One region of the Gallaecimonas zhanjiangensis genome, then DNA from elsewhere that is predicted to be linked to it. Evidence: riboswitches for the same ligand, from Rfam matches in the RefSeq annotation. Region 1 holds a riboswitch; the other holds the start of a gene.
What was found. A riboswitch is a leader RNA that binds a small molecule or an ion and turns the genes downstream of it on or off. The one in region 1 is predicted to bind thiamine pyrophosphate.

Region 1 (4,418 bases):
CTTTGAGTTCCCGACATTACTCGCTGGCAACAAAGGATAAGGGTTGCGCTCGTTGCGGGACTTAACCCAACATTTCACAACACGAGCTGACGACAGCCATGCAGCACCTGTCTTAGCGTTCCCGAAGGCACCAAGGTATCTCTACCAAGTTCGCTAGATGTCAAGAGTAGGTAAGGTTCTTCGCGTTGCATCGAATTAAACCACATGCTCCACCGCTTGTGCGGGCCCCCGTCAATTCATTTGAGTTTTAACCTTGCGGCCGTACTCCCCAGGCGGTCAACTTAACGCGTTAGCTCCGGAGTCCACGTTTCAAGAACACAAACTCCAAGTTGACATCGTTTACGGCGTGGACTACCAGGGTATCTAATCCTGTTTGCTCCCCACGCTTTCGCACCTGAGCGTCAGTCTTTGGCCAGGGGGTTGCCTTCGCCATTGATGTTCCTTCCGATCTCTACGCATTTCACCGCTACACCGGAAATTCCACCCCCCTCTCCAAGACTCTAGCTTGCCAGTCTTAAATGCAATTCCCAGGTTAAGCCCGGGGCTTTCACATCTAACTTAACAAGCCGCCTGCGTGCGCTTTACGCCCAGTAATTCCGATTAACGCTTGCACCCTCCGTATTACCGCGGCTGCTGGCACGGAGTTAGCCGGTGCTTCTTCTGCGAGTAACGTCACAGCTGATACGTATTAAGCATCAACCTTTCCTCCTCGCTGAAAGTGCTTTACAACCCGAAGGCCTTCTTCACACACGCGGCATGGCTGGATCAGGCTTGCGCCCATTGTCCAATATTCCCCACTGCTGCCTCCCGTAGGAGTCTGGGCCGTGTCTCAGTCCCAGTGTGGCTGATCATCCTCTCAGACCAGCTAGGGATCGTCGCCTTGGTGAGCCGTTACCTCACCAACTAGCTAATCCCACGTAGGTGCATCTGATAGCAAGAGGCCCGAAGGTCCCCCTCTTTGGTCCGTAGACATCATGCGGTATTAGCCATCGTTTCCAATGGTTATCCCCCACTATCAGGCAGCTCCCTACGTATTACTCACCCGTCCGCCGCTCTCAAGGGAAGCAAGCTCCCCTCTACCGCTCGACTTGCATGTGTTAGGCCTGCCGCCAGCGTTCAATCTGAGCCATGATCAAACTCTTCAATTAAAAGCGTTTGATGCTCAATGAATTGCTGAAGTGTTGAACACTTCACTTCATCGAGTAGTTCTCAATTTTTGAGTCTACCCAACTGTGAGTGCCCACACAGATTACTTGGATTCAATTGTTAAAGAGCGTCGCTTTCTCAAGCGAGGAGGCGCATTCTACAGCCTCCCAATACAGTGTCAAGCCCTTTCGCTTCACACTAAACTTCGTTTTTTAAGCCTTTCGACTCAATCCCCGAAGCGAGCCGCCATTCTACTCACTTATCTTTATCGGTCAAGGCCTTTTTAAGCACCGCTTAATCAGCTCTCAACCGCGCTTTCCCTTGGCGACGAGGCGGCATTATAGGGACCTAAACGCAGGCTGCAAGGGGTTTTTGCGAAAAAAATCGAATACCGGCTTTCACACAACTCACACACCGTTTAAGCACAACTTATCCACAGAAACTGGCCCTTTACAGGACAGATGATTTCGATTTAGGCTAAAAATCGTTCTTGTCGGAGTGCCTTAGGGCTGAGATCACGCTAGACGTGGGATCCGTGGAACCTGATCAGGGTAATACCTGCGAAGGGAACAAGTGAGACACACAATCTGAAACCGTCTCCCGGATGGGGTGCAGCTTGGCTGCACCTCTCTCACCGTGCACATCGGCCAGCAACGTTTTTGTATTTTGAAAACGAGGTTAGCCATGTCTACATCATCATCTTTCATCCAGGGCCAATTGAGCCCCGACGTTACCCAGCCTTTGCCGGGGTCCCATAAAGCCTATCTCAGCGGTAGCCGAGCCGATATCCAGGTGCCGGTGCGCCAGGTGCTGGCCAGCGACGGCAGTGGCCAGGTACTGGTGAGTCTCTACGACAGCTCAGGCCCCTTCACCGACACGCCGGTGGATATTCGCGTTGGCCTGGCGCCGCTGCGCGACAGCTGGATAACCGAACGGGGTGACACCGAGCCTTTGGCAGGGGTGAGTTCCGACTTTGCCCGGCAGATGGCCGAAGAGACCGCCACCATGCCGCGCTTTGCAAGCCGCCGGGCGCTACGTAGAGCCAAGGCCGGCAAACGGGTAACCCAGCTGCACTATGCCCGTGCCGGTATCATCACCCCCGAGATGGAATACATCGCCATCCGCGAGAACATCGGCCTGGAACAAGCCAGAACCGAGCAGCGCCACCCGGGCCAGGATTTCGGTGCCACCATCCCGAACGCCATTACCCCCGAGTTTGTGCGTCGGGAAGTGGCCGAGGGCCGGGCCATCATCCCCGCCAACATCAACCACCCGGAAGCCGAGCCGATGGTCATTGGCCGCAACTTCCGGGTGAAGGTGAACGCCAACATCGGCAACTCATCTGTCTCCAGCGGCGTCGACGAGGAAGTGGAGAAGCTCATTTGGGCCACCCGCTGGGGCGCCGACACGGTGATGGATCTGTCTACCGGCCGTAACATCCACCATATCCGCGAGTGGATAGTGCGTAACTCGCCGGTGCCCATCGGCACTGTGCCCATCTACCAGGCGCTAGAGAAAACCAAAGGCATTGCCGAGGACCTGACCTGGGAGCTGTTCCGCGACACCCTGATTGAACAGGCCGAGCAAGGGGTGGACTACTTCACCATTCACGCCGGGGTGCGGCTGGCCTTTGTGCCGCTGACCGTGGACAGGGTTACCGGCATCGTCTCCCGTGGCGGCGCCATCATGGCCAAGTGGTGCCTGGCCCATCACCAAGAGAGTTTCCTCTACGAGCATTTTCGGGAGATCTGCGAGATCTGCGCCGCCTATGACGTGTCGCTGTCTTTGGGCGATGGCCTGCGCCCCGGCTCCATAGCCGACGCCAACGACGAAGCCCAGTTCGCCGAGCTGCGCACCCTGGGTGAACTCACCAAAATAGCCTGGGAATACGATGTGCAGGTGATGATTGAAGGCCCGGGCCATGTGCCGATGCAGCTCATCAAGGAAAACATGGATGAGCAGCTCAAGCATTGCCACGGCGCCCCCTTCTACACCCTGGGGCCACTGACCACCGACATCGCCCCCGGCTATGACCACATCACCTCCGGCATTGGCGCGGCGCTGATCGGCTGGTTTGGCTGCGCCATGCTCTGTTACGTGACCCCCAAGGAGCACCTGGGCCTGCCCAACAAGGACGATGTTAAAGAAGGCCTTATCGCCTACCGCATTGCCGCCCACGCGGCGGACTTGGCCAAAGGTCACCCGGCGGCCCAGGCCTGGGACAACGCCCTGTCCCGCGCCCGCTTTGAATTTCGCTGGGAAGACCAGTTCAACCTGGGGCTGGACCCGGTGCGGGCCCGGGAGTACCACGACGAAACCATTCCCAGCCCGGCCGGCAAGGTGGCCCATTTTTGTTCCATGTGCGGGCCCAAGTTCTGCTCCATGAAACTAAGCCAGGAGCTGTCGGCCAACCGCGACGGCCTCAAGGCCCAGGCGCAGCGCTTTAAAGAGCAAGGGGCACAGATTTATGTCAACCAGGACTGAGGTCCATATCCGCGGCTTTGGTCTGATGGGGCGTCTGCTGTGCTGGCGCCTTAACAAGGCCGGAGTCAGCGTCAGTTGGAGCGACCCCAGCCCAGAGCGCGCCGCCGGCTGGGTGGCCGCTGCCATGCTGGCCCCCAAGGCCGAAGCGGTGCTCAGCAGCCCGGCTATTTTTGCCATGGGCAATGCCGCCCTGCCCCTGTGGCAGGCCTGGCTTAGCGAGCTTGGCGATATTCAGCACGGCTTTACCGGCACCCTGGTGGTAAGCCACCCCCAAGACCAGGGGCTGATGGTGGATTTCAGCCGCCGCACCGAATGCGAGCCTTGCCAGGCGGGGGCTTTGGAGCCGGCCCTGGCGGGCCGCTTTGGGCGCGGCCTGTGGCTAAGCGGCGAAGGTTATCTCGATAACAGCGCCCTGATGCATCGCCTTGGCGAGCTGGGCTCGGGCTACCGAGGCAGCGACGAGGCCGCCATCATCGTTGATTGCACCGGCGCTGGCAGCCAGCAGCCCGGCCTTCGCGTCGTGCGCGGCGAAGTGGCCAGGCTCCATGCCCCCGAGGTGACCCTCACCCGGCCGGTGCGGCTGCTGCACCCCCGTTACCCTCTTTATATCGTGCCGCGCCCTGATGGCCGGTACGTGGTGGGAGCCACCGAGATTGAAAGCCGCGACGACAGCCCGGTGTCGGTGCAGTCGGCGCTGGAGCTGCTGTCTGCCGCCCACAGCCTGCACCCCGGCTTTGCCGAGGCGCGCATCGAGGCATTACAGGTGGGGCTTCGCCCCGCCTTTATGG
Region 2 (4,418 bases), 1.9 Mb from region 1:
GCAAGGTGCTGACCAGCGCCGCCGGCCAGCACCACTGGCTTTGGCGCATGGCCAGCCACAGGTAGGCAACGGCCAGCAGCACCGCAACGCCTTCAAGGGGCGAGGTGGCCTTGAGCTGCTCGATAACCGCCGCCACAAAGGCCGTCACGGGCGCAGATCCCCACCCAGGAATTTACAGACAAAGCTCGCCTTGCCCTCGGCATGAAAGGCTTTCATGGCCTCCCCTACCACCTTGAGCACGGTGTCGTAGGGGCCAAACACCTGGGTGCTCATGGTGTTGGTGAGCACCGTCAGCTGTGGGTGGCGGTTGAGGGTATCGATAAAGCCTTGAATAGGCGGAATGTAATCGTCCGCCAGGGGGTACATGGAGATCTCAACAGACAGGTTCATACAGGCTCCTTAAAAACGGTAAGTGGCGCTGGCGCCCACCACCCGGCCGTCGGCCAACTGGTAATAAGGGTGTTCGGCATAGCCGTCGGCCGGATCGTTACCAAAACCGCCAAAGCCGCGGGTAGCGTACTTGCGGTCAAAGAGGTTACGCCCGTACAGCGACAGCTCCCAGTGCTGGTGTTGCCAGGCCAGGTTGGCGTGCCACAGGCTATAGGCCCAGGACTGCTCGTTGTGGGTGTCTGAGAAATAGTATTTGTCTTTGCCTTCGTTCTCGACGGTCAGCAGCCAGTTGTCGCTAAGCTGCCAATCGGCGGCCAGCGAGTATTGCCAGCGCGGCGCCTGGGCCTGGTCGCGCCCGTCAAGGCGCACGCCCTCGGCGTTTACAAAGTCTTTATAGCGGGTTTTAAGCAGCCCCAGCGAGCCACGCAGGCGAAGGCTTGGCAGCAGCTGCCAGTCGGCCTCGGCTTCCAGGCCATAGTTGCGGCCGGAGGCGGCGTTGTCGAGGAAGTTCACAAACTCGGTGGAGCCGTCGTCGCGGGGCAGGGTCTGGTAGGTTTTGACCTGCATGTCGTCGCGCCACATCTGAAAGACGCTCAGCGCCACCGACAAATCGTCTTCAAGCCACCACTTGGCCCCTGCTTCGAGGTTAAGGGCGGTTTCGGTGTCAAAGCTGCGTTTGTCGTCCGGCACCCCGCCCTCGGTATTAAAGCCGCCGGGTTTGTAGCCCCGGCTCAGGCCCAGGTAATAGAGGCCCGAATCAAGACTGTAGGAAAGGTCCACATTGGCGCCCCACAAGGTCTCGCCGTGAGCGAGCTGCAAGGGGTTGGAGTCATGATAGTCGGCGCTCCAGCGCTCAAGGCGGCCACCAAAATCAAGGCGCCAGCGGCTGGCTAGGGGCAGTGAAAGCTGGCCGTACACCGCTTTGTTGTCACTGTTGATATCGCTTTGAATGCCGCCGTAGGTGTAATCGCGCACCAAGGATTCGTCCTGGAATTTACCGTACAGCCCCAGCACCCAGTCGGCGTTGCCGAGCCGCCCTTCGGGGCTGGACACCAGGCGAAGGTCTACCACCTTGGTGTTGCGGTCTCGCTGATAGCTGTCAAAGCTTTCGTAGTCGCCATAGGGGCAGTCGCGGCTTTGGCAATAACCGGGGTTGGACCAATCCTCGTCATAGCTATAAAGACTATCGGAGTGGCTGATGGTGGTGTTGAGCTCAACACGGGCCTTGCTCCAGCCGCTGTAGCTGAGCCGGGAGCCAAGGCCCCGGCTCAGCTGTTTGTCGCGCCCGGGCTGGTCGGAGAGCGTGGTGCGGGAGTTGTCGAAACTAAAAGCGTCGTAGCCGTTATTAACGTCGATAAAAAGGCCGGTGACATCCCACTGCCAGTCGCCTTGCTGGTAGCGCAGCTTAAGGCGGGCAGTGTCTTCATCGCGGTCGTTGGTGGCTTTGCCCAAAAAGGCGTCGTGGTTGTCGCCATCGCTCTTGTAGCTTGAGCCCGACAGCCGCGCCGACCAACTGCCCCCCAGGCCGCCACCAATGGCCCCTTCCAGGCGATGGGCGTCGTGGTTAGCCAGGCTCACCCGGCCATAGCCTTCGAGGGTATCGGTTGGGTCCTGGGTGCGAATGTTCACCAATCCGGCCAGGGCGTTGGCGCCAAAGCGGGTGCCCTGGGGGCCGCGAAACACCTCCACCTGGCTCACGTCGCTGATAAGCCCGGCAAGGCCAAGGCCTGAAAAATCAAAGCCGTCGACCAAGAGCCCCACCGAGGGGTTAACCGGGTCAACAAACTGGCTGCGCTCGCCAATGCCGCGAATTTGCAAAAAGCGGCCACGGCTGGCGCCGCTTGCCACGTTGACGTTAGGCACCAGCGCCAGGGCTTCGTCGAGGGCCTGGGTGTGGCGTTTTTCAAGGGTGTCAGCAGAGAGCACCGACACGGAGTCGGTAAGGTCACTCAGCGCCTGGGCGCGAAAGTCCCCGGTCACCTGAATGCGTTCGATGCTGTCGTCCGCCATGGCCGTGGTACTGGCCAGCGCGAGCGCAATAAGAGACTTTTTGAACATGTGGACCTCTTTTTATAAGAGATCCGGGGCGTGCGGCAGTTATGGCGGGCACCATCCCTACGCCGGTACGAGCCGGATCAGGTTCAAAGGGTCTGTCGGTGCACCGACATCTCAGGCCTCTAAGGCCTCCCCCTGGTGAAAATCGCGCTGATTGTAACGGGGCTGTCACAGGATGTCAGCCCCTTAACGCCAGTTGGCGCCGCCGCCACTGGCACCGGGCGTTACCCGGCACTAAAAAGACTTGGGCTTAGCGGGCCAGCATTGGCCCCAACGGTTTGCCGCCCAAAAGGTGCAGGTGGATGTGGTACACCTCCTGGCCACCGTGGTCACGGCAGTTCATCAACAGGCGATAGCCGTCTTCGGCAACGCCCGCTTCACGGGCGATTTTGGCGGCCACCGTCATCATTCGGCCAAGGTAGGGCTCGTGCTCTTGGGCCATGTCATCGGCGGTGGGGATGAGGATGTTGGGCACCACCAGCACGTGCAAGGGGGCCTTGGGGTTGATGTCACGAAAAGCGGTGACAAGATCGTCCTGGTACAGGATATCGGCAGGAATTTCCCGGCGAATGATTTTGGAAAAAATGGTTTCTTCGCTCATCGTTGGCTCCTTAAGCGGCCTCGAAGACCATGCTAGACTGCATGGCAAATCCTTGAAAGTGCACGCCAATGATCGCCGCCATCCATTACGACATCAAGCCTGCTGATCTCAGCCGCCACCTGTTCGACGTGACCCTCAGCATTGAAGAGCCAGACCACCTGGGCCAGCAGCTGTGGCTGCCCGCCTGGATCCCCGGCTCCTACCTTATCCGCGACTTTGCCAAACACCTGCAGTGGATAGAGGCCAGCGACGAAGACGACACCCCCATCGCCGTGCAAAAGCTGGGCAAGGCCCGCTGGCAACTGGCGCCCTGCGAGGGACCGGTCAAGGTGCGCTATCAGGTGTACGCCTGGGATTTATCGGTGCGCGGTAGCCACCTGGATGAAACCCACGGCTTTTTTAACGGCACCTCGGTGTTTTTAGCCGTCGCCGGCCAGGAAAACGAGCCGGTGACCCTGGATATCCAGCCCCCCGTCGAGGCGCCCCACTGGCAGCTTGCAACCGGGCTGACCCGCCAAAGCAGTGCCCCCTGGCACTTTGGCCGCTTTAGCGCCCAAGACTACGACGCCCTTATCGACCACCCGGTGGAGATGGGCGATTTCGAGGTGCTGAGCTTCGAAGCCTGCGGCATTCCCCACCATCTGGTGCTCACCGGCCACCACTATGGCGACAAAGAGCGGCTCAAGCGGGACTTGGCCGCCATCTGCGAAACCCAGTTGCAGTTCTTCGGCGCCCCCTACCCCTTTGACGAATACTGGTTCCTGACCATGGTCACCAGCGACGGTTACGGCGGCCTTGAGCACCGCAACTCCACGGCGCTGATGATCCCCCGTTATCTGCTGAACGGTAAGGATTACAACGACTTCCTGGCGCTGTGCTCCCATGAGTACTTTCACAACTGGAACGTCAAACGCATCAAGCCCCAGGCCTTTTTGCCCTACCAACTTGAACGCGAGAGCCACAGCATTCAGCTGTGGGCCTATGAAGGCATTACCTCTTATTACGACGACTTAATGCTGCACCGCGCCGGCCTTATCGACGCCGCCGAATACTTAGACCGCCTGGCCACCACCCTCACCCGAGTGGCCCGAGGCCCGGGCCGCCTGGTGCAAAGCCTTGCCGACTCCAGCTTCGACGCCTGGACCAAGTTCTACCAGCAAGACGAAAACGCCCCCAACGCCATCGTCAGCTACTACACCAAGGGCGCCATCATGGCCCTGTGCCTGGATTTAACCCTTCGCCTTCGCTCCGAGCACAGCCTCAGCCTTGACGATGTCATGGAGCGGCTCTGGGAAGACTTTGGCCGCCAGGGCCTCGGCACCGACGACACCAGCCACCAGCGCATTGCCGAGAGCCTGCTGGGCGAATCCCT

Region 2: linked by a shared signal. The riboswitch ahead of AC22G1_RS09060 (TonB-dependent receptor) and the one ahead of thiC (phosphomethylpyrimidine synthase ThiC) in region 1 are both predicted to bind thiamine pyrophosphate.

What each region holds. Positions count from the first base shown of each region.
Region 1 is NZ_CM172603.1:3,835,208-3,839,625, forward strand. Features, by position in the region: rRNA gene AC22G1_RS18145 (16S ribosomal RNA) at 1-1,148, opposite strand, end outside; TPP riboswitch at 1,631-1,732, shown strand; gene thiC (phosphomethylpyrimidine synthase ThiC) at 1,831-3,630, shown strand; gene AC22G1_RS18155 (FAD-dependent oxidoreductase) at 3,614-4,418, shown strand, end outside.
Region 2 is NZ_CM172603.1:1,911,639-1,916,056, reverse strand. Features, by position in the region: gene pnuC (nicotinamide riboside transporter PnuC) at 1-148, opposite strand, end outside; gene AC22G1_RS09065 (hypothetical protein) at 145-390, opposite strand; gene AC22G1_RS09060 (TonB-dependent receptor) at 400-2,448, opposite strand; TPP riboswitch at 2,486-2,591, opposite strand; gene hinT (purine nucleoside phosphoramidase) at 2,696-3,046, opposite strand; gene AC22G1_RS09050 (M61 family metallopeptidase) at 3,115-4,418, shown strand, end outside.